4 regions of the Lysinibacillus sp. FSL K6-1151 genome follow, and region 1 is predicted to be linked to each of the others. Evidence: riboswitches for the same ligand, from Rfam matches in the RefSeq annotation. Region 1 holds a riboswitch; each other region holds the start of a gene.

Region 1 (6,199 bases):
TGTTTGTCATTGTACTCCCTCCTTAGTATTCCCCGTATAAATACATCATTTTCGGTGCACTGTAGTCGGTCATAATTTTCATTAGCATTTTTTCTTCTGCAGATGGACCAAACATGGAGCCAATTTTCATCCCAACGTATGATTGCCAGCCTCCCATATCGTACGCATACTCAAATAAAGCAGCATCTTCCAGTCCATAATCTGCACGTAGAGCAGCGATGGCTGCTTCTTCATCACCAATTTCATCGATTAAACCTGCTTCAAGCGCTTTTGTGCCACCAAGAATACGACCATCTGCAACCTTCTTCACTTCTGCTTCAGACATATTACGTCCCTGCTCTACAATGTCTACAAATTCTTCATACGTTTCATTAATCATATCCTGCATCATTGCACGTTCTTCTGGTGTCACTTCACGCATTGGGCTTAGCATATCCTTATGCTCCCCTGATTTAAACGTTTCAAATTTAACACCTACTTTTTCAGCCAATGCTTGGTAGTTAATGGATTGCATAATGACGCCAATTGAGCCTGTTATTGTATCACGATGGGCAAAGATTTTATCTGCAGGTGCTGAAATATAATAACCACCTGATGCTGCCATCGAATCCATCGATACATAAATTGGAATTTGTCGTTCTTCTTTAATTTTTAGCAGCTTTTTATAGATTTCTGCTGATTCTTTCACACCACCACCTGGTGAATTGACGCTTAAAACAACGCCCTGTATCGAATCATCATACAAAATATTATCCAATTGCTCTAAGAAAAATGTATGATCATAGGCAACTGGTTGCCATAATGTACTTGAGCCGATATCTTGAATCGCTCCATCTACCTTTAAATAAGCAATTCGCTTATCAAAATTGTCCCCTTCAATGACATTTTCATATACATCTAAATTATTCCCAGCCATCAAACTATCAAAATTACCTAGGAAATCTGCTTTAAATAGGGCAAAAATGGTGTTAATTCCTAATGAAAATAGTAAAAGAACACCTGCGACTACTAAAGCAACCCACCTTTTTACATTCATGTCTTTCCGCCTCCTCAACACGTAATACGAATGACTTGCTTATTTGTTTCATTTTTTTGCAATAATATGCAAAAAGCTTGTTGCTATTTATTTCCTCATATTACCTTACCTAAAAAAATAAAAAAAATCAAAGTCCATACCTTTGCATGAACTTTGATTTTCGACATTATTTCCTAGGAAATGATGATGAATGGCATTGCTTTGTTTCTTGTTGTCGTAATTCAACTCGTCGAATTTTTCCAGAGGATGTTTTGGGTAGCTCTTCGACAAATTCAATAGCACGTGGATATTTATATGGGGCAGTCAATGATTTCACATGACTTTGAAGTGTTTGAATAAGTGTTTCATCACCAATTTCACCATTACGAAGAACAATAAATGCCTTTACAATATTTCCTCGAACTTTATCTGGACTGGCAATGACAGCAGCTTCTTTCACAGTTGGATGCTTCATCAAAGCATCCTCTACTTCAAAGGGACCAATTGTATAACCCGAGGAGATAATGACATCATCTCCTCGACCCTCAAACCAAAAGTAGCCATCTTCATCTTTGTAGGCACGATCTCCTGTTATATACCAATCACCACGGAATTGTAAATTTGTACGTTCAGGATCATTTAAATATTTTTTAAAGAGAGCTGGTGTTTCACGATGAACAGCAATATCACCCACCTCTCCCACTGCAACAGGATTGCCGAAATCGTTAATAATATTAACGGTGTTGCCAGGAGTAGGTTTTCCCATTGAGCCAACTCGCGCCTCCATCCCTACCATTGTACCAACAAGTAATGTATTTTCCGTTTGACCATAGCCATCTCGCACTTGTAAATGGAATGTTTCTGAAAATACGTTGATAACCTCACTATTTAACGGTTCACCTGCTGATACAGCTTGGCGAATTGCATGTAAATCATATGCGTGTAAATTTTCAAGTGATGCCATAAAACGATATTCAGTTGGTGTACAGCATAATACATTGATTTTGAATTTTTCAAGCATTGCCAAATAGGAAGCAGCATCAAATTTACCTTTGTAAACAAATGCAGTAGCACCACTGCCTAATGTAGCGAGAAAGGGACTCCATATCCATTTTTGCCATCCAGGTGCTGCTGTTGCCCAAACAATATCATTTTCTTGTACACCTAACCAATGTGGTGCTGTTGTTCGTAAATGAGCATAGCCCCAGCTGTGTGTATGTACCGCTGCCTTCGGGTTACCTGTTGTGCCGCTTGTATAGGCTAAAAATGCATTATCAGTACTTTTTGTCGGGGTCGGATTTATGTAAGTTGTAGGTTGATGGTGCATTTTTTCTAGTAAAGGCTGCCAAGGCTCATGTGCTTTCCCTATGACAAATTGCTGTATGCCCTGTAAATTTCCAACTTCATCAAATTGTTCAATATAGGGCTCATAGGCAACAACCCCTTTAGCATTGGCGTGATGAATGCGATACTCAATATCTTTTGTTCTTAACATTTCTGAGCTTGGAATGATGGTTAAACCTGCTTTTAATGCTGCAATATAAACAATATATGCTTCCACTGAGCGTGGTACCATCACTAAAATCACATCACCCTTCGTTAAACCTTGTAAGGTGAAAACATGTGCTGCTTGATTCGCTTTTTCCATCAAATGTGCATATGTAATAAATTGTACAGCTTGATTTTCTTCATAAATAATTAAAGCATTTTTCGTTGCATCCTGAGCATATTTTTCAATTTCCTCTGTTATGTTATACCATTCTGGTGCAACTAAATCTTGTCTTTTCATGGCAGATGCCCCCTTTTGCTATGACACATTATAAAACTCCTTTTTCAGTATTTTCAATGGTTTGCGCTTAATTTAGGTAAAGTCATGACAACTATCATACCTAGCTATATGGCATCAGTCACGTTTTGTCGATAGGGAAACTAGCTATTGAACACAAATGAAAAGTATGGTACATTTTGGTCAACTAAAAGCAAAATTGCAGGGGGACTCGAAAGAGTTGAGAAGGTAAAACCTGACCCTTTGAACCTGTTAGTTAATACTGACGTAGGGAGCAACAGACATCGATTTTTTCAGATGAAAGGCTCTTTTTCGTGTATTTTCACATAAAAAGAGCCTTTTTGCATGCTTACGTCCATCCACAAAGGAGGACTAAAATTAAAATGATATTTCAAACAATTCGTCAACAGCAACCACTTATTCATTGCATCACAAACTATGTGGTGGCAAATTTCCAAGCAAATGGTTTATTAGCATTAGGTGCTTCGCCCGTTATGGCTGACGATAGCCAAGAGGTTGAGGAAATGGTAGCAATGGCACAAGCATTATTAATTAATATCGGGACACTCAATACTCGCACCAAAAACGCCATGCTGTTAGCAGGAAAAAAAGCTAATGCACTTGGCATTCCAGTTATATTAGATCCAGTTGGGGCAGGGGCTACAACTTATCGCAAGGAAACCGTTCAATACTTACTTGAAAACATAGAATTTGCCGTAATTCGCTGTAATATCGGTGAGCTTGCGGCTATAGCCAATGTAGATTGGCAACAGAAAGGTGTAGATAGTGGTCATGGCTCCATGTCACTGGAGACGGAAGCATTACTAGTGGCACAACGATATAATTGTATCGTTATTGTAACAGGTGAACGTGATCTTATAACAAATGGCGAGCATAGCCAGTGGATAGCTGGTGGCCACCCACAAATGACAGAGGTCACTGGTACTGGCTGTTTACTTAGTGCGCTTTGTGGTGCTGCCTATGTCGCAGGTAACAAGCCATACAACCAATTAACAGAAACACTCACTTACTATAAAAAGGCAGCGGTACTAGCTTCTGCATTCACTGCAGATATCGGTGATTTTCAAATAGCTTTGCTTAATGCTATACATCGTTTATCAAAGGATGGTGAAGCATCATGCATATTGTAACGACGATTGCTGGATCAGATAGTGGTGGCGGTGCTGGTATACAGGCTGATTTAAAAACATTTCAGGAATTAGAGGTGTTCGGCACTTCCGTTATTACAGCTTTAACTGCACAAAATACAACAGGCGTGACAGGTGTTTTCCCAATTGACATTTCGTTTGTGGAAAAACAATTTCAAGCGTTAGTCGAAGATTTTCCGATTGCTGCAATGAAAACAGGCATGCTTTATTCCTCTGGTATTATCCAAGCCATCGCACGCATGATCGGTGAATTAAATATACCACTAATTGTGGATCCCGTAATGATTGCAAAAGGTGGAGAAAGCTTATTACAGCAAGAAGCTATTGAGGCGTTACGCTCATCTTTACTACCACTAGCTACGATTGTTACGCCAAATATACCCGAAGCAGAGGCTCTCACGGGGAGAACCATTCGCCATTTTGAGGATATGAAACAAGTGGCTCAAAGCTTTTTACAGCTAGGTGTACAATGCGTCATTCTAAAGGGTGGGCATTTAGCAGAACCACTTTATGCCATTGATTATGTATTTTTCAAAAATGGACAATCTTTTTCGATGCAGTCTCCACGAATCCAAACAAAAAATACACATGGTACTGGCTGTACATTTTCAGCAGCACTCACTGCTTTTCTTGGACGGGGTTTAGCGATGAAAGAGGCTATTATCGAAGCTAAAAAATTTATTCAATTAGCGATTATGCATGATTTATCCATAGGCAACGGGCATGGACCTACAAATCATTTCGCTTATCAACAGCATAAGGAAACCTGTGAGGTAATCATTCATGAAACGTGAGGATTTACAGCTTTATTTTATTATGGGAACAGGCAATGTTTTTCAACAAAATCCCATCCATCTCCTCGAAAAGGCATTGCAAGCTGGCATTACGATGTTTCAATTTCGCGAGAAAGGATCTCTTGCCTTAACTGGATTAGCCTATGAACAATTTGCACGCCAATGTCAAAAACTTTGTCAGCAGTATAATGTACCGTTTATCGTTAACGATGATGTAGAGCTTGCTTTGCGACTTGGTGCTGATGGCGTTCATATTGGACAAGATGACTTAGATGTTGAAATGGCACGTAAAAAAATCGGGAACATGATACTTGGTGTTTCTGTACATTCACAGGAGGAATTACAAACAGCTATAGACCATCATGCTGATTATGTAGGAATTGGTCCAATCTTTGCAACAACATCTAAAAGTGATGCACAACCACCATGTGGTACAAATTTTTTACAGCAAGCTCGTCATCTTTATCCTGAATTACCGATTGTAGCGATTGGTGGGATTACTTGTACAAATGCACATTCTGTTTTTCAAGCAGGTGCTGATGGTGTTGCCGTTATTTCTGCTATCTGTGAAAGTGAAGATATTGCACACACCGTATCTACATTTACGTCATTATCTCGCATAAAAAAATGATCTATAAACAAACTAAAACCAGTGCCTTTTACGGTCACTGGTTTTAAGTTTATAAATGCTTAGTCAGCATTTATTGGTTGTTTGGCATACCTTTTAATTGAGATTCTGCCATTTGTACAAGACGTTTAGTGATTTCACCACCAACGGAACCGTTAGCACGAGCTGAAGCTTCAGCTCCTAATTGAACACCAAATTCTTGTGCAATTTCGTATTTCATTTGATCTAGTGCTTGTTGTACACCAGGTACTGCAAGCTTGTTTGAACTGCTGTTGTTGTTTGAAGTCATGTGTCTCACCTCCTTGTGAATATAGAATGTGCGATATTCGATTTTTAATACGAAAATTTTAAAGGTAAATTGTACCTCTAATGGCATCTAGCCATTAATATAAAAAAGCCGTCTCAAAATGGACTTTGAGACGGCTTTGAAACCTTATAATAGTTCTGCAAACTTATCTTGTTGTTGCTCTTCTTTCTTAGGGAAAATATAGACCTCTCGATTTTTTACTGCTCGCTCGATTAGCTCATCAAAATCAGAGAAGCTTTCATAATGCTCGACCTTTTCAAGCTTCGGCTTTGTTTTTGGACTTGTAGGTGTAAAAATCGTACAGCAATCTTCAAATGGCTGAATAGATGTTTCGTATGTGCCGATGTTTTCTGCAATATCAATGATTTCAAGTTTATCTGATGAAATTAACGGACGCAAAATAGGTGTATTCGTTACAGCATTAATCGCTGTTAAACTTTCAAGCGTTTGACTCGCTACCTGCCCAAGACTTTCACCTGTTACAATGGCAAGTGCCCCAA
Region 2 (6,199 bases), 2.1 Mb from region 1:
AGTGCTGGATCGTTCTGGCAGTATGCATGGCTCAAAGCTGGAGCTAGCTAAGGAAGCAGCGGCACGTTCTGTTGAAATGCTACGAGATGAGGATACATTAGGCTTTATCGCCTTCGATGATCGTCCTTGGGAAATCATAGAAACCGCACCTCTTAAAAGTAAAGAAGAGGCAGTGGATACCATTCTATCAGTAACACCAGGAGGCGGGACAGAAATCTATAGTTCATTAGCTAAAGCCTATGAAAATCTCGCCGATTTAAAGCTTCAACGTAAACATATTATTCTTTTAACCGATGGGCAATCACAGTCTGGGAATTATGAGGATTTAATTGCTGAGGGAAAAGAAAATGGTATCACTTTATCAACAGTAGCGATTGGACAAGATGCTGATGCTAACTTACTCGAAGCACTTAGTGATATGGGTAGTGGACGGTTCTATGATGTCATTGATGAACAAACCATTCCTTCTATTTTATCTCGTGAAACAGCTATGATTTCTCGTACCTATATTGAGGATAATCCGTTTTATCCAGCAATTTATAATGCCGCAGGATGGAATTCGCTATTTGCCAATGGCGTCCCTCAAATGAATGCTTATATTGGAACGACAGCTAAGCAAGGGACAACCGTAATTGCAGAAAGTGAGAAGGAAGATCCTGTGTTAGCACAATGGCAATATGGACTCGGTAAAACATTTGCTTTTACATCCGATTCAACGGGTAAATGGACAGGAGATTGGGCAAGATGGCAGGACTGGGGAACATTTTGGCAGACGCTTATTTCACAAATGTTGCCAAGCTATAATGATGTTGCCTATGATGTGAGATTAGAAGCTGATGGCTCCTTTATGATTACAGACCCTACAAATGAAGCCGCATTTTTAGACATTGTAGCGGTTAATGAAGCAGGGGAGGAGTTAGAAACTCAGTTAGAAACCATTTCAGCCTCCCAAATTCGAGCTGTTGTACAGGCCGAACCTGGATTGATTTTCTTCCGTATAGCGGATGAGCAGCAGGCCATTTATCAGGCAGGCCTAAGTGTTCCTTATAGTGCTGAGTATGAACTGCTCCCTGTTAATGAAAAACTGGTTGAAGAGTTAACAAATCAAACAGGGGGAGCCGTTTTAAAAGAACCACAAGATGTGTTCCGTGACTTTACAACCAAAGGAGCGGATCGACAAAACATTGCTACATGGCTTCTTTTAGCAAGTATGCTTCTATTCTTTATGGATATTACCATAAGACGTTTTGGTTGGAGTTTCCTAACAAAAACGAATAAAAAAGAGCAGCCAATTGAGGAGAAACCTGTACAAGCAGAAGACACGAACGTAGCCCAGCTATTAAAGGGTATGAAAAAACGATCATAATAGAGTGAAGGCAGTGCAAAATCATTCCATTTTGCACTGCTTTTTTAAATGCTTTGAGGTTTTAAAAAATGGTGGTTTCCGCTAGGAAAGGGGTGCAAAGGTGATTGACACAGTGCAGCCTTCGAAAAGTGCTTCTCGGGGGAGAGAGACGCTCATAAAGAAACGAACCCCGCTCAAAGACTAGAAAAGAAATCTTCTCGCACATCTTAAAGGATTTCCAAAATCAAAAAGCACTCAGCACCACTCAATAAAGCGAAGAATTAAAGCTCTTTACTAGTACCGATTTTCGCAAAGTGCTAGCTACCATAACACCTAAGATGGCCCCGATGGTACTTGATGTTAAAAAGGCTGGCATGAAGAATAATGCGGCTACGGATGTCTCCATAAGCAATTTTGCATAGGGTACGGCAATAAGTGAAGCTAAAATACCAGTGCCAAAAACTTCGCCGAATCCTGCTAGCCATGATTTTCTACTGTATTTGTAGGCAAGGGCCGCACACAATGCTCCAATGACGCTACCAGGAATCGCTAAAAGAGAGCCTGTACCAGTAAAGATACGAATGATGGCTGTCACAAAGGCAACTAGAACTGTTGGCACGGGTCCTAGTATAATAGCTCCTATTACGTTAACAGCATGCTGAACGGGGTAGGCGCGTGCGATGCCTGTTGGTATGGATACAAAGGTAGATCCTGCTACAGCAATCGCTACTAATAAAGCCATGATTGTCATTTTACGAATTGACATAAGGTTCACTCCTCTTGAATAAAATCATGAGGGAAATTAAAAGGCCGCTTCCTTTAAACAATAGGAAGCGGCCTTGCATAGACAATGATAGTAGCAAGTAGCGCCACTTCCCTCCGCTAGTATGAACTAGATCAGGTTCAAAGGGTCCGTACATCATCATATACGTCTCAGCCTTTTAAAGGCTCCCCTAGTGGTAAATATCATTCAATTTTATTAACCAACATTACTGTAACATAATGTTAAAAATAGTCAATGATTTTTCTGACTATTTCGTATCAGGATGCATTAGATGAGGTGCTTTTTTCAATGTCCAGATGAGTGCAAGGAAGAAGCAGGCTAATAATATGATAGATCCGAAAATATATGGACTGTTCATATTCCAGTCAAATAGTAAACCTGCTAAGGCTGGTCCAATCATATTGCCAAGGCTCATGTAAGCATTATTCAAGCCCGCAGCAAACCCTTGTTCTTTCTCTGCAAGCTTTGAAATTAGTGTATTTACAGCAGGACGAATTAGTGTTGTTGCTGTAGAGAAAATAGTTGCTACAACTAATATAAGAGCGAAGCCAGATACAAACAATATTAAGAAAATAGCAACAGATGCAATAAATAAATTGACTAACACAACTTTCATTTCACCAAAGCGATTAAAAAGTGGTGTAATCACAAACATTTGTACAACTACCCCAAAAGCACCACCGACAACTAAAATAATCGCAATATCTACGGGTGTGTAATTAAACTTTTCTGTCACAAATAATGACAAGGTTGTTTGGAAGTTGGCAATTCCGAACGAGAACACGAGCATGATAATGAGCATAACGAAATAAGGCATATGTATGGAACGAGCCATTTGCTTCGCCAGATTTTCTTGCTTTTGCTTGTCATGTGAAGTGTTTGGTTTAGTAGATGGTAATAAAAAGTAAGATAAAACAGATGCAAGTATGGCAGCAACTCCTGCCGTGAAAAATGGAAAATGTAAACTAACCTTTGCTAAGAAACCACCTATTCCTGGCCCTATCATAAAGCCCAGTGACATAGCAGCACCTAACATACTCATACCTTTTCCACGTTCCTCGTAGGTAGTAACGTCAGCTACAAATGCCATAATAGGAGGTGCAACAAATGCGGAACCTAGACCGCCTAAAAAGCGTGCTAAAAATAGCATCCAGACGTCTGTGGCTAGGCCAAAACCGATTTGTGCAAGACCTGTCACAATAAGACCGAAAATAATTAAATTTTTCCGACCATACTGATCCGAAAGATTCCCAGCAATTGGAGAAAATACGAATTGAGCTAAGGCGAACGTTGCAATTAGCATACCTAGAACTTGTCCTGCTGCACCAAAAATTTTTAAATACTCTGGCATGACAGGAATAATAATTCCAATACTCCCCATTGCGATAAACATATTAAACATTAAAATATATAAAGCCGCCTTATTGGACTTCTGCTGGGTCATCGAATGAACCCCCTTTTTATAATCAAATATACTAAAGTCTATCATAAGATATCCTATCATCATATCGGTTGAAAGTCTGAAATGAAACATACCTGCTAGTGCAGCAATACCAATCCACGATGTAGAAAAGAATAAACAGACAATAGGTGAGGTGCTGCCAGAAGCAGGAAGATAATAGAAAAAGGTCTATTGACAAAATAAAAATTCATCGATAGACCTTTATATGCTTTAACGAATACTCATTTTAAATTCTAAAAACAATTCATTATATTTCCCTAAATAGTCTGGTCCTAAATTTTTGTAAACTTCTAATGTATCGCGTTGTTCTTCAGAAGGATAGTAGCGTTCATCAGAAACAACTTCTTCATCCATTAAGTCCATAGCAGCTATATTAGGCGTAGAGTAGCCTACATAATCGGCATTTTGTGCACCCGATTCAGCACTTAGCATGAAATTGATAAAGGCATGGGCACCGTCGATATTTTTCGATGTTTTAGGGATGACCATATTATCGAACCATAAATTCGAGCCTTCCTCAGGTACAGCAAAGTCTAGCTCCTCATTTTCATACATCATATCTGCTGCTTGCCCAGACCAAGTAAGGGCTACAGTGGCCTCATTGTTGATCATTAATGGTGTAATTTCATCTCCAATGATGGCTTTTACATTTGGTGCAAGTGTGATTAATTTATCAGTAGCCTTACGTAGTTCCTGATTATCTAGTGAATTCAAGGAATATCCGAGACTGTTTAAGCCCATTCCAATGACTTCACGAGCACCATCCACTAAAAAGACTTTTCGTTTTAAGGATGGATCCCATAAATCGTCCCAAGAAGAGAAATCTAAATCTCCCACAAGGCTTGGATTGTAGACAATGCCTACTGTTCCCCAGAAATAAGGGACCGAATATTTATTGTCATCATCGAATGGTAAATCTAAAAAGTAAGGATCGATATTTTTAAAATTAGGGATTTTTGTTTTATCTAAAGGAATCAATAAATTTTCTTCCTTCATTTTTTCTATCATATATTCAGATGGAACGGCAATATCATATGCTGTTCCACCTTGTTGAATTTTGGTCATCATCGCTTCATTGGAATCAAATGTCTCGTAGATGACATGAATGCCTGTTTCTTTTTCAAATTGTTTCAACAAGTCAGGATCAATATATTCTCCCCAGTTAAAGATTGTTAACGTGTCTTTTCCACTTTTACCGCCGCCTACACTTAAGGCGTCAGCCGCATAGAATAAAAGGGCTGAAACAACAAGGATGGCGATGGTAGCTTGAATTAATGACTTCATCGTTGTCCCTCCATTCTTTTACTCGTACGACTTGTAATGAAATAATAACCAACAACGACTAACACCGTAACAAAGAATACCAAACCAGAAATAGCATTAACCGTTAAAGAAATACCTGCACGGGCCATGGAGTAGATTTCTACAGATAATGTGCTGAAGCCATTACCCGTTACGAAAAATGTCACGGCAAAATCATCTAAAGAATACGTAAGGGCAAGGAAGAAGCCCGCAAAAATCCCTGGTTGAATATAAGGAAGAATGACACGCATCATAATATCCTTTTTCGTAGCCCCTAGATCTAATGCTGCATCGATTAAGGATTTATTCATTTCTAGTAGTTTAGGTAAAACCATTAGAACAACAATCGGTACACTAAATGCGACATGGGCTAACAAGACAGACGCAAAGCCAAGCTTAATGCCAACCATTGTAAATAAAATTAAGAAGCTAGCACCAATAATAACGTCTGGGCTGACGATTAAGACATTGTTTAAGGATAGTAAAGTATTGCGCATTTTTGAATCCTTGACAGTCACAATACCGATTGCACCTAGTGTGCCAATAATAGTAGAAATCAAAGCAGAAAGTAATGCCACGATTACAGTATTAATTAATATAACAAGAAGACGTGAATCTTCAAAAACAGCTTTATAATGCTCTAAAGTAAAGGATTCAAAGTGATTCATGGAGCCGCCACTATTGAACGAGTAAAAGATTAAATAGAAGATGGGAGCATACAGAACGATAAAAACAATCGTTAAATAGACTTTAGCTGATGCAGATAGTTTGTTCATCGTACGCGACCTCCTTTATCTTTTTGTCCCGTAATGAGCATAATAATTACCATGAATAAAATTAAGAACACAGCAATAGTAGAACCCATCCCCCAATTTTGTGTTACAAGAAATTGCTGTTCAATCGCTGTACCAAGGGTGATGACGCGATTTCCGGCAATTAAGCGTGTAATCATAAACAGGGATAGCGCTGGAATAAAGACAACTTGAATTCCAGATTTAACGCCATCCATTGTTAATGGTAAAACGACACGGCGAAAAGTTGTAAAAGCAGAGGCACCTAAATCGCGTGCTGCATAAATAAGTGTTGGGTTTAATCGATCTAAGGAGTTGAAGATCGGTAAAATCATAAACGGAATAAAAATATAGACCGATACAAAGACAAAGCTAATATCCGTAAAGAGCATTTGCTTAGGATCGAAGCCAAATACTTCAATAAATGCATTAATTGGTCCATACAATCCAAAAATGCCGATAAAGGCATATGTTTTTAACAATAGATTAATCCAAGAAGGAATAATGATGAGCAG
Region 3 (6,199 bases), 1.4 Mb from region 1:
AGGCGATTTCCCTAAATGGAAAATGTATATTCAGGTTATGACAGAGGAGCAAGCTCGTGAGCTTCCATACAACCCATTTGACTTAACAAAAGTATGGTATAAAAAAGACTTCCCATTAATTCCTGTCGGTGAGTTCGAGTTAAATAAAAATCCGGATAACTACTTTGCAGAAGTTGAACAAGCTGCATTCGCACCATCTAACATTATTCCTGGTATTAGCTTCTCACCAGATAAAATGTTACAAGGTCGTATCTTTGCATACGCAGATGCACAACGCTATCGCCTAGGTGTAAACCACTATATGCTGCCAGTTAACGCACCGAAATGTCCATTCCGTACCTTCCATCGTGATGGTGCAATGCGCTTTGACGGCAACCTCGGTTCTACATTAGGCTATGAACCAAATAGCTATGGTGAATGGGAGCATAACCTAGACCATAAAGAGCCTGAATTACGCATTGATGGTCATGCAGGTATTCACGACTTCCGTGAAGATGATAACAATTACTTTGAGCAACCAGGTAAACTGTTCCGTTTAATGACTACAGAAGAGCAACAACGTCTATTTGAAAATACAGCGAATGATATGGCTTCTGTTGAAGAATTCATCAAACGCCGTCACATCCTTCACTGCTATTTAGCTGACCCAGCATATGGTGAGGGTGTCGCAAAAGCGATGGGTCTTTCGTTAGAAGGTATGGACCTTACAAACCCATATGTAAAACAACCAACTAACGTTTAATAGTCCACTTATTATTGATATCCAAATTCAACTTTTACTCCATGTGAATCTGTCATTCACATGGAGCTTTTTTATGATTAGAAAAGGCTTATGTCTATACTTTGACATAAGCCTTCCTTAGTGTTGAAAAACAAAACAGTCAATTGAAAGGGAGAAATGGATTTCCGTTGCAGGCTACTTGCTTTCCTGTGGGCGAGCGCCGAGCCGCTTCCTCCGCTACCGCTCCGTGCAGGGGCTCGCCTGTCTCGCTCTCCCACGGGAGTCAAGTAGTCTTCCACTCCAACCCACAAAAATGGTACCTTTTTAGCAAAGGTTTTCAAATAAAGTGAAGGTTTTTGCTACTTATTTTATGGAGGATGATTGTCATTCATCACTTCTCCATATTGAAAATAAGAGCCTATCCCCTCTAAGAATACAGATAATGGGCTATTTGATCGCTATACTACTATGAAAAAAAGTAAAGACACTTTGCAGAATGGTTGATTGGAGTGGAGCGAGCGTAAGTGAGTGAAGTGGCTCATCGGACGCCCCCTGGAAAGGGCGCTGGCGGAACGGAAATCAACCTCTCACCTTGCAAATTTGCTTTTTCTGCCGTTGACATCATCTTTTTTCAACAACATGAAAGGCTTATGTCTATACTTTGATATAAGCCTTCCTTCATTATTGATAAATCTGACTCCCCGCTTTTTTAAACTCCTCTGCCTTTTCCTGCATACCTTGATGAATAGCTTCAGTCGTATTTAAATCTTTTTCTTTAGCATAATTACGAATATCCTGTGAGATTCTCATACTACAGAATTTAGGGCCACACATTGAGCAAAAGTGCGCTGTTTTCGCCCCCTCTGCTGGAAGCGTTTCGTCATGATATTCAACCGCACGTTCTGGATCTAATGATAGATTGAATTGATCACGCCAGCGGAATTCAAAGCGTGCTTTTGACAATGCATCATCCCGTTGTTGTGCACCTGGGTGTCCTTTCGCTAAATCAGCTGCATGGGCAGCAATCTTATAAGTAATAACTCCTACTCGAACATCCTCACGATTAGGTAAGCCAAGATGCTCCTTCGGTGTCACATAGCAGAGCATCGCTGTACCAAACCAGCCAATCATCGCTGCACCAATAGCTGAGGTAATATGGTCATATCCTGGCGCAATATCTGTTGTTAATGGGCCCAATGTATAGAAAGGCGCTTCCTTACAAACTTCTAATTGCTTGTCCATATTCTCCTTTATCAAATGCATCGGTACATGACCTGGCCCCTCTACCATCACCTGAACATCATGCTTCCAAGCGATTTGTGTTAATTCACCCAGCGTTTCAAGCTCTGCAAATTGGGCCTCATCATTGGCATCTGCAATGGAACCTGGGCGTAAGCCATCTCCTAAAGAAAAAGCAACATCATATGTCTTCATAATTTCACAGATTTCCTCAAAATGTGTATAAAGGAAATTCTCTTGATGATGAAATAAACACCACTGTGCCATAATTGAACCACCACGTGACACAATGCCTGTTACACGATTTGCTGTAAGAGGTACATAGCGTAAAAGAACACCCGCATGTATCGTGAAATAATCAACCCCCTGCTCTGCTTGCTCAATGAGCGTATCACGATAAACTTCCCACGTTAAATCCTCGGCTATGCCATTTACTTTTTCTAAAGCCTGATAAATGGGCACCGTTCCCACTGGCACTGCAGCATTTCGAATAATCCATTCTCTCGTTGTATGAATATGTTTACCAGTCGAGAGATCCATAATATTATCGGCACCCCAGCGTGTAGCCCATGTCATTTTCTCAACTTCTTCTGCTATTGACGACGACACCGCGGAATTTCCAATGTTTGCATTGATTTTCACATGGAAGTTACGACCAATAATCATCGGCTCTGCCTCAGGGTGATTAATATTAGAAGGCATAATAGCCCGACCTGCTGCAATTTCTGAACGAACAAATTCAGGATCCATGTTTTCACGTATCGCCACAAACTCCATTTCCGGCGTTATCATTCCATTTCGTGCATAGTGAAGCTGTGTTACATTTTTACCCCTTTTTGCACGTAAAGGCTTCCGCTCCAATTCAGGGAAAACATTTTCTTGAATGCGCGGATCATCAACACGACGAAAACCGTTATCCTCAGGTTTAATCGTACGCCCCTCATATTCCTCAACATCTCCTCTTTCTTCTATCCATGCACGTCGCAAAGCAGGCAGACCCTTTGTAATATCAACGTGATAATTCGGATCTGTGTATGGACCACTCGTATCATATACTCGAATAGGGGCATTTTTTTCATCCCCAAAGCTACCAGTCGTTGGGCTTAATGCGATTTCACGCATAGGTACTAAAATATCTGGACGTGATCCTTCCACATACACTTTTTTGCTTCCTTCAAAGCTAGACATAATCGTAATGTTCTTTTCACTAACTACTGACATGAGCTACTTCTCTCCCTTAAATGTAATTTGATAAAAGGACCGAAAATCTAGCTCACTCCAACAAATAAAGAAAGGCCGAATCCAAAATATTTTTTTGGATCCGGCCATGAATGTAAAGGTCTAGTAATTGCACACGACATACGATGCAATAGCTTCTTAACTTTCCCACGCTGGTATGAGCCAGATCAGGTCCAAAGGGTCAAGAAACTTCTAAGCGTCTCCCTCTCAGCCTGACTCATCAGACTCCCCTAGTTAATACTATTTAGTTTGATGCTAGTGTAGCAGATATTTCTAAGAGATGGAAGTTTTCCATTCAATATTTTAAAATTTTCATCCAACTAAGTAAATAATACTTCCGCAAAATAAATCACGATCGTTACTGTTAGACAGCTCACAATGGTTGAAAATAAAACAGTTTGCGCAGCTGTAGCTGATTCCACATCGTATTCTAATGCTAGACTAGAGCTATTGCGAGATGTTGGGAAGGCACTGGCTATAAACAGAGATTGTGCGACAACTCCATCTAACCCCAATACATAAATAATGACCAATGCTACAGCTGGTCCGATAACTAATCTTGTAAAACAGCTAACAAAAACAGTTTTATTAAACATAGATTTGATTTCAAGCTGTGATAATTGTGCGCCTAATGTAATTAAGGCTACAGCAATAAATCCATCTGCGACATGCTCTACAGGTATTTTGATAAACTGCGGTATACCAATATTAAAATAGTTCATAGCGACACCAATAATTAGCGCATGAATAATGGGCATTTTAAAGAAATCTTTGATGATTGTCATACCCGATTTCGTAGAGGAAATTAAATTGTACAAACCATATGTATAAGTTGTCATATTTTGAAATATAACGAGCATGACCTGAATGGCTACACCAATAGGTTGTGTTACAAAAATCATTTGGGCCACTGGAATACCATAATTTCCAGAGTTAATGAGCACAACACTATTTTTAAAGACGGCTGCCTCCGTTTTGGCCAAACCAAGCCCTTTCGCTAAAAAATGACTGAGTATCATTTGACTCCCAATAAAAAGCACAATAAATAACCCGACTTCTCCCAGAACAGACAGCTCTACACGTGTTTCATATAAATTCACAAAAACAGCGGCTGGCATAAAGCAATATGTAATAAGCTGAGACAATGCTTTTAAGTTAAAACGAAATTTCTTTTGTAGTATAGCGCCAAGTACAAGCAACACTAAAATAGGTGCAACAATTTGAAAGAAAATCATTCCGAGATACATCATATTGATGACCCCCTTCCCTTCATTATAGTAGTGCTGAATGGCTAACAGGTCAATGTCTCTTCCCTTCACCATTAAGAAAGACTGCCTATATATTTTAGGCAGCCTTTTTCTTTACGCTAGCTTAAATCGATTTACGACTTCTTGCAGTTCATTTGATATATCATTCATATTTTGAATAGACTCTGCTACTTTTTGTAACTCTGCTTGTTGATCCATTGCAGAAGCACTTACTTGTTCAGCAGAGGCAGCTGTTTCCTCTGAAATAGCAGATATACTTTGAATAGCCATAATTGCTTGATTTTTATGCTCTAACATACTAGATAACTTACTCATTAGTTCACTAATGGAAGCTGCAATTGAACGTGACAAGTCACTGCTATCTTTAAAGGCCATTTGTGTGCTTTGTACGGACTCATTTTGAGAATGCATTAAATCTGCATTCGAAGCAATAACAGCTACTGTCTGTTGGGAATTTTCGAGAATACTTTCTACCGTACTCTTAATAATTTCTGTTTCATTTTTAGATTGCTCTGCTAGCTTTCTTACTTCCTCTGCTACTACCGCAAACCCTTTTCCATGTTCGCCAGCACGAGCTGCCTCAATACTTGCATTTAAAGCTAACAGATTCGTTTGCTCTGTAATGCTTTGAATAGAAGCGATGATTTGATTAATATTGGCAATGTTAGAAGCTAATGATTCCATTTGCTGTTGAATACGCCCATTCATCTCATTTGTTTCTATATTATGTTCACGTAAACTATTAACCTCATGCAATCCCTTTTCTGTCGTTGCACTTGTTTTATGAGATAGCTCATCCATCTCATTGGATAGTGACGTAATGGCATCAATCTGATCAGATAGATCCATCATTCGATAATTGGTTTCTTCAGTATCCTCTGATTGCTTCGATGCACCTTGTGCAATTTCATTGATTGCTACTGAAACCTCTTGACTTGAAGCTACTATTTCATTAAAGACCTCATGCACTTGATTAGAAGATTGGTTCAATAATGTCGTAGAATTTAGCACTGTTTGTATTGCACTATTGGTTTTATCCAGCATATTATTATAAGCCAGTGCAACTGCACCAATCTCATCAGACTTAATATATTTCTCCTCTACTCTTTGTGTTAAATCCCCTTCTGCAGCTGTTTCAATGGATGCACGCAAAAATTGGAGTGGCTTTAACTGTTTGTAAATGAATAGCACACTTGCAACTGTCATCAAAACAACCATAATAATAGAAGAAATAATTGTAAATACAAAGACGTGGTTGTATGTCTCTAGAATTTTTGATTCAGGCAATACAATTTGAACAGTCCACGTCTCGTCAATATCCTCTAAAATCATTGGGGCAAATACATTAAATGCCTTTTCCTTAAACTGGTTAGAATCAACGTACATACTTGTAAGCTCATCATTTTCCATGGTCTTACTAATACTTGTCCAAGCTGGGTCCTCTTGCATATTGCGCCCATCTAGCTCTTCACCAAAACTGTTGGCTGTCAGTACACCCTTATTCGTAATAATGCCCGCATAACCACCCTCTGGTGCAACAGATTCTGTTAATCCATTTAAAAAATCTATCGATACATCCGCCGTCAATACACCAAAAAACGATCCAGAAGCATTGACTAACGGCACTGAAATGGTTGTCATTAATACGTTCTTTCCATTTACATTGTAATCATACGGCTCCGTTAAAACTGCGCGTCCGTCTTCTTTTGGCACCCAGTACCATTCAGAAACA
Region 4 (6,199 bases), 500 kb from region 1:
ATTGTGGTGATTTTTCTCGATTCCGCCAATCCTCGTCTGTTAGCTTCCAAGATTTATAAGGGTTTTCTTCACGTTCTTTAAAGCGTTTTAATTGCTCTTCATCTGAAACATGTAGCCAGAACTTAATAATTATGTAATCTCCCGCAGTTAAAATTTTCTCGAAATTATTAATTTCTTCATACGCACGAGACCATTCATCCTTTGTTGCAAAGCCTTCGATACGCTCTACTAGTACACGTCCATACCATGAGCGGTCGAAAATAGCGATTTGTCCATGCTGCGGTAATTTTCTCCAGAATCTTTGTAAATAGTTATAGCGTAATTCATGTGGCTGTGGAGCTGAGATAGGGTGTACCACATAACCGCGCGGATCTACACGTTCAATCAATCGTTTGATTGCGCCACCTTTGCCAGCAGCATCCATTCCTTCAAATACTAAGATTAAACCTATTTTGTTTTTTAGTAAAAACTGCTGTGCATTTAACATTTCATATTGGAGTACTTTTAATTTCTTTTTATACATCTTTTTATCTAGTTCAATGGATAGGTCTAGGTTTTTCAAATTTTGTGCCATGAAACTTCACTCCTTTTGGTTGGATATTCTTATTGTACTAAAGAAATATATGGATGCCTATTGAGATGGTAAATTGTAGATATTACGAGCAAAACAACACGATACATTGTTGAAAGTTTCCGTTATAATAAAAATAGTGACAGTACTATACTTATTTGTCTTTTCCCTATAAAATCTAACACGAAGGGAGAGGAAAACATGCCTCGGTTTATCTTGATGACAATTTCTTATCTTGTCTCACTCATCCTAACCTTTTCATCCTTTTTCGTGAATATCAACGGTCAATCTATGCTAGAAATCGCTAATCGCTTTTCTGTAGTATTTGCACCAGTTAGTGTAAGTCATGTAATTTGGATTCTTATTTATTTTTTACTCGGTTATTGGTTAGTTATGAATATCAAAAAGACAACTATGAAACAGTCTGCGCTTTTTAGCTGCATAAATATATTGCAAGCATTGATGATATACGTATGGCATCATGAGTTATTTATTGTTTCACTTGGCATTACATTACTCTTAGTCTTGTATTTATTTATGTTGTATAATACGTACCCTCTTCATGACAAAGCAATGTCGGGTCGTATTCCTTTCTCCATTTATTTTGCATGGATGACATTTATTTTTATTACGAATATCAGTTTTACGTTAACGGCTTATGGTTGGAACGGCTTTGGTCTTAGTACGCCTCTTTGGGCAGTAATTTTGCTGACATTAGGTGGAGCACTTGCGCTACATATCCGTTTCCATCACTTTGATATTTTGTTTCCTAGTGTTTTTATTTGGGCTTATATAGGAATCGCCTTACATAATGGTTTTGATGAGCTACTTGTCACTACCGCCGCCTTCTTTTTATGTGGTGTTCTCTTTGTTGGTATTTTATTTATTAAAAAAAATCCTGCCTACCAAAAATAAATTGGTAAGCAGGATTTTTCATTTCATTGCATTCTATTCTTCGTCTAATGATGTTAGGATAATCGGTTTATCTTTTGTTACAATGACTGAATGTTCAATTTGAGCTACAAGTGATTTATCAGGTGTAATGAATGTCCAACCATCACCAGCTTCTACAATATGCTCTGCCTTCGCTGAGATAAACGGCTCAACCGCAAGCACCATACCTTCTTTCATAATTGTAGAATCCCATGCATCATAGTAATTTAAAATGTGATTCGGCTCATCATGTAAAGATTGACCTAAGCCATGACCAGTTAAATTCATAATAACAGTTAAGCCATTAGCATTCGCCTCACGTTCAACTGCCTTACCAATTTGATTTAATTTAGACCCAGCCTTTACCTTTGTCATTGCTCGATCAAAGGCGCTTTTGGCAACGCGACATAGCTTTTCTTTGTCCTCATAGCCATCACCAACCACAAATGAAATACCAGTGTCAGCAAAGTAGCCATTTAATGAACCAGAAACATCGATATTTACAATATCCCCCTCTTGAATAACACGTTTTCCGGGGATACCATGCGCCACTTCTTCATTGACACTAATACATGTATACCCTGGGAAATCATATTCTCCCTTTGGACCAGATATCGCGCCAGCCTCTGCAAACATACGGCCAGCAATTTCATCTAGCTCCAATGTTGTAACACCTGGTTTTGTGGCAGCTTTCATCGCTTCACGAATTTCAGCACAAATGCGTCCTATTTTTTTAAAAGCTTCAATCTCTTCTTGCGTTTTTACAATCATGTATAACGTCCCTTTCATCTAATATCTATACTTTAATATAACATAACTTGTTATGCGTATAACGATAAACGCTTTAAATATTGTATGCTTCCTTACTTTGCGAAGTGCGCAAAGAGTTATTTGCGACAAAAAAGCCCCTTCACAAATGTGAGGGGCATGTTTTATGCTTTTCTTTGCATTAATTGTGGAGCAGCTGTGAATAAAAGAACGCCTACAATTGCCGTTAAAATAGTTGCTGGTAGCATATATGTACCATTATAGATGATGGAATAGATCCATGCATTTTGATCGCCAGCATATTCTGCAAAAAATACAGCGCCAGCCATCGTGTGGGCTGCATATCGTAAAAAGCCCGCAAGTACCGTACCTAATATAATGTAAAGTGCCATTTTTGTTTTGTTGGCATTTTTGGCAGCCGCCAACACGGGTCCACGCACAACCGCCGCTAATCCTACAACTGTGAAAGCAACACCATAATCAAGGAATCCTTGTAGCCAGTGCACAATCGTAGCACCAAACATGGTTTGCATTACACCCACGAGTAATCCAGTTGTTAGCCCAGCTACTAAGCCCCAGCGAAATGCTATTAACATAATAGGTACCATGACTAGACTAACAGAGCCACCTTGTGCCCATACTTTAAAGGAAACCTGATCAAGCACAAGACCGATTGCTGCAAATATCGCAATCTCCACAAGCATTAATAGTCTTTTTTTGTCCATATATATTCTCTCCTTTGTTCCGATGTAGGATACAAGAGCAGGAATAGAAATGCGCTGATATGTCTCTTTCTGACACCTTTTTATTCCCTCAAGAATGAAAAAACGATGCCAGGACAGAGCCTCACATCGTACTAGTGTCGGTTTCTATCCACATCCCTACGCAAGCGTTAACTTACAGGTTCAAAGAGTCAAGGCATTACGTGCCCAGTCTCAGCTGACATCATCAGCTCCCCTTGTGGTCGTTACATCTGAATTTATTCGAACATTCTCATTGTACGCAAAGGATAGAAGGATTACAACCTCTTCCATATATTATTTTTTTGAAACTTTGCTGTTTTTCATGCGTAAATATTACAAAAGGAGGTACAACTATGGAGAACCAAAAAATTTTATCTGCCTTTAGTTATTTAAGTATTTTCTTCGCCCCTTTTATCGTCCCATTAATTGTGTACATTATTACGAAAGATAGTGACGTAAAAAGACATTCAATTCGTGCACTTATCTCTCATTTAATTCCTTTTGTTTTCGGCATTCTGTTCTTTATTGTCTTTGTTTTTTCTACATTTAATTTGGATCCAACGTCAGGCAATAATACGATGTTGATTATTTGGTTCGTTTCGTTTGCCATTTATGCCATCGTCTCACTAGGAATTGTAATATGGAATATTATTCAAGCTGTTCGTGTTATTCGTTAATGTTTCATTTTTAAGCGAAACAGGTAGTAGTAATTGTAAAAGGAGCTGTTTTTGAATGAAAGTATCAAATGTTGTGAAAACCGCCGTAAAATTAGCACCTATTGTTATTCCTATCGTGAAAAAAGTAATGGCTGCAAAAAAAGGGACAACACCTACAGCCATTCCTCGAAAAAAATAAACAGCAGGCGTATTCCCTTGTTTTGGAAATACGCCTTTTATTTATTTCACTTCAAAGTGGGTTTGACTATGTCCATTCAATGTTTTTTCTACATGTAAGACCGCTGGCATCGCTGATTTTAATTCAGGCACATGAGAAATCACGCCAATCATACGACCAGAATCCTGTAAAGCAATTAATGTATCAATTGCTTTATTCAAAGATTCCTCATCAAGCGAGCCAAAGCCCTCATCAATAAACATGGTTTCAATATGAATATTCCCTTGGAAGCTTTGAATGACATCTGCCATTCCTAAAGCAAGACTTAAGGAAGCATTAAATTTTTCGCCACCGGATAATGTTTTCACATCACGTAATTGATCCGTATAGGCATCATATACATCAAGCCCAAGCCCACTTTGCTTCGCATGCTTTTCTAGTCTATCAGAACGTCTAAGCTCAAATTGACCATTTGATAAGTGATAAAGACGAATATTAGCGGCATCGGTAATTTGGTCTAAGTAATTAATTTGAATGTATCGCTCAAAGGACAGCTTTTTCGAATTTTGTCCGTTTAATAATCCATAGAGTTCCTTTACTCGACCAGCTTCTTGTTCAAGTAACTGAAGCTCTCTCGCTGTTTCTTCTACTTTTTTTATAAAGCCCTGGCATGCTTGTGCAAAACCATTCATCTGTTGCAAACGTTTAAATGCTTCCTCATACGCTGTACGAAGTTGTTCTACTTTTGCTTCCATCATCACTAAATCTTGCTTCTCTTTCCCTTGAAGATACATAGCCCCTTCAGTTATTTGGATTTTCAGGGTATGTACCTGTAAAGCATAGTCACTGCATACTTTGCGAAGTGCCTCCAATTGGCTCGCACTCCGTTTGGCAGCTGCGTATTCCTCATAGCTGTCAAAGCCGATTTCCTGCATGCTTGCTGAAAATTGCTGCCGCTTTTCATTCATTTTGAGCTGTAATTCCTCAAAAGATTGTTTGGCGATTTCTACAGTTAGTTTTGCATTACTTGTCGCTTCTTTTACGACATGCAAATTTTCTTGACTCTCTTGCCATGTTTTTTGCAAATCCATTTTCTGTTTACTAACATCCGTAAGTTGTTGCTTTAATTGCTGTAATGTTGGTAAATTGGCTGGCATCTGCTTGAGCTGTTCTTCTACAACCGCTTGTAATCTTGTCCATTCTTTCATGTGCTCAGCTAAATATTGCTCTAATTCCATCTGTTTATTTCTAAGCTGCTCTATTCTATCACGTTGATGCTTTAGCTTTAATCGCATATCTGCTAGTTGATGATGGACAACTTTTAAGCTCGCAATCTCTTGCTCCGTCTTGTGTAAAGTAGCGATGAGCTGTGCTTGGTCTTCTTGTTTAATATGCTGTGCTTCTAGCTGCTGATATGTATCTTGAAGAAGCTGTTGCGTAGATGACAAAAGTGCTGCCTTCTTTAGATACATACGCTCGTCTGAAGAAGCCTTCACTCTTAACGTTTCCACTTGAGCAAGTTCAATAACTTCCAGTTGCTCTTTATGTGTTTTCTCGTGAGTCATACTGCCACAAACAGGGCAAGGCTCCCCTTCCTTTAGCTGTTCCGCTAAAATACTAGCCTGACTTGTCAGCCACCGTTGCTGCAATAATAGAAGGGCCTTTTTACTTTCTTGATAGTGAATGTCTGAGGCAGCTACGTCCTGCTGTGCTAACTCTACGGCACTTTTATATTTCTCAGCTTGTTTGACTAAAGCTACCTGTTCACGTAGTTTCGGTAACTGTTCTAAGTAGCTTTCATATGGCTCAACCTGTTTTTCATAGCCTTCCATCGTTTGAGAAAATTGCTGCAATTGCTCTTGTTCTTTTTCCAATAACGTCAGGTTATCAGCCACCGCCATTTTTGCTGTTTCAACATACTGCTCAGCTATTTGCAGCTGCTGCACGTTGTTTTCATAGGCCTCGAATTTAGGCAATGACGCTAATAATTGCAATTCCTGCTGCAAAATTTGTTGACGCTCAGGCTCTTTCGCCTCTTCTACCCTATATTTTTCTTGGGCTCGCTGCAGTTGCTCTTCTGTTTGCTGATGCTTAACTTGTGCTTGCTGAAAAGCTTGTTCCTTTACATTAAGTTCAGCACGTAAATCAATGCATTGTTGTTCAAGTAGCACAAGTCGCTCTGCTTGTTCTGCTAAAACAATCTCCTGCTCCTTCGCGCTATATGCGTCCTGCTCTTGTAACAGCATTTGTAGTCGCTGCTGTCGATTCGCTTGCTCATCAAATTGCTCATTCAGTGTTTTAGCTAATCGATAATATTCTTGTTCTTTTTGATGAAGGCTATAAGCTTCTT

What was found. Region 1 has a riboswitch for thiamine pyrophosphate ahead of thiM (hydroxyethylthiazole kinase). Riboswitches for the same ligand answer to the same signal wherever they lie in the genome.
Region 2: another riboswitch for thiamine pyrophosphate. It lies ahead of thiW (energy coupling factor transporter S component ThiW); the one in region 1 lies ahead of thiM (hydroxyethylthiazole kinase).
Region 3: another riboswitch for thiamine pyrophosphate. It lies ahead of thiC (phosphomethylpyrimidine synthase ThiC); the one in region 1 lies ahead of thiM (hydroxyethylthiazole kinase).
Region 4: another riboswitch for thiamine pyrophosphate. It lies ahead of thiT (energy-coupled thiamine transporter ThiT); the one in region 1 lies ahead of thiM (hydroxyethylthiazole kinase).

Annotation. Positions count from the first base shown of each region.
Region 1 covers NZ_CP152040.1:3,454,247-3,460,445, forward strand. Annotated here, with positions in the region: gene MHI04_RS16550 (RDD family protein) at 1-10, opposite strand, end outside; gene sppA (signal peptide peptidase SppA) at 23-1,036, opposite strand; gene MHI04_RS16560 (acyl--CoA ligase) at 1,203-2,804, opposite strand; TPP riboswitch at 2,995-3,092, shown strand; gene thiM (hydroxyethylthiazole kinase) at 3,185-3,952, shown strand; gene thiD (bifunctional hydroxymethylpyrimidine kinase/phosphomethylpyrimidine kinase) at 3,940-4,764, shown strand; gene thiE (thiamine phosphate synthase) at 4,754-5,395, shown strand; gene MHI04_RS16580 (alpha/beta-type small acid-soluble spore protein) at 5,466-5,681, opposite strand; gene thiI (tRNA uracil 4-sulfurtransferase ThiI) at 5,826-6,199, opposite strand, start outside.
Region 2 covers NZ_CP152040.1:868,798-874,996, forward strand. Annotated here, with positions in the region: gene MHI04_RS03985 (VWA domain-containing protein) at 1-1,366, shown strand, start outside; gene thiW (energy coupling factor transporter S component ThiW) at 1,611-2,111, opposite strand; TPP riboswitch at 2,203-2,310, opposite strand; gene MHI04_RS03995 (tetracycline resistance MFS efflux pump) at 2,377-3,573, opposite strand; gene MHI04_RS04000 (ABC transporter substrate-binding protein) at 3,802-4,875, opposite strand; gene MHI04_RS04005 (ABC transporter permease) at 4,872-5,669, opposite strand; gene MHI04_RS04010 (ABC transporter permease) at 5,666-6,199, opposite strand, start outside.
Region 3 covers NZ_CP152040.1:245,119-251,317, reverse strand. Annotated here, with positions in the region: gene MHI04_RS01140 (catalase) at 1-742, shown strand, start outside; gene thiC (phosphomethylpyrimidine synthase ThiC) at 1,403-3,181, opposite strand; TPP riboswitch at 3,327-3,441, opposite strand; gene MHI04_RS01130 (AEC family transporter) at 3,520-4,449, opposite strand; gene MHI04_RS01125 (methyl-accepting chemotaxis protein) at 4,561-6,199, opposite strand, start outside.
Region 4 covers NZ_CP152040.1:3,952,048-3,958,246, forward strand. Annotated here, with positions in the region: gene MHI04_RS19155 (polyphosphate kinase) at 1-574, opposite strand, end outside; gene MHI04_RS19160 (hypothetical protein) at 773-1,486, shown strand; gene map (type I methionyl aminopeptidase) at 1,520-2,275, opposite strand; gene thiT (energy-coupled thiamine transporter ThiT) at 2,437-2,997, opposite strand; TPP riboswitch at 3,134-3,241, opposite strand; gene MHI04_RS19175 (DUF4870 domain-containing protein) at 3,369-3,692, shown strand; gene MHI04_RS19180 (hypothetical protein) at 3,748-3,870, shown strand; gene MHI04_RS19185 (SMC family ATPase) at 3,912-6,199, opposite strand, start outside.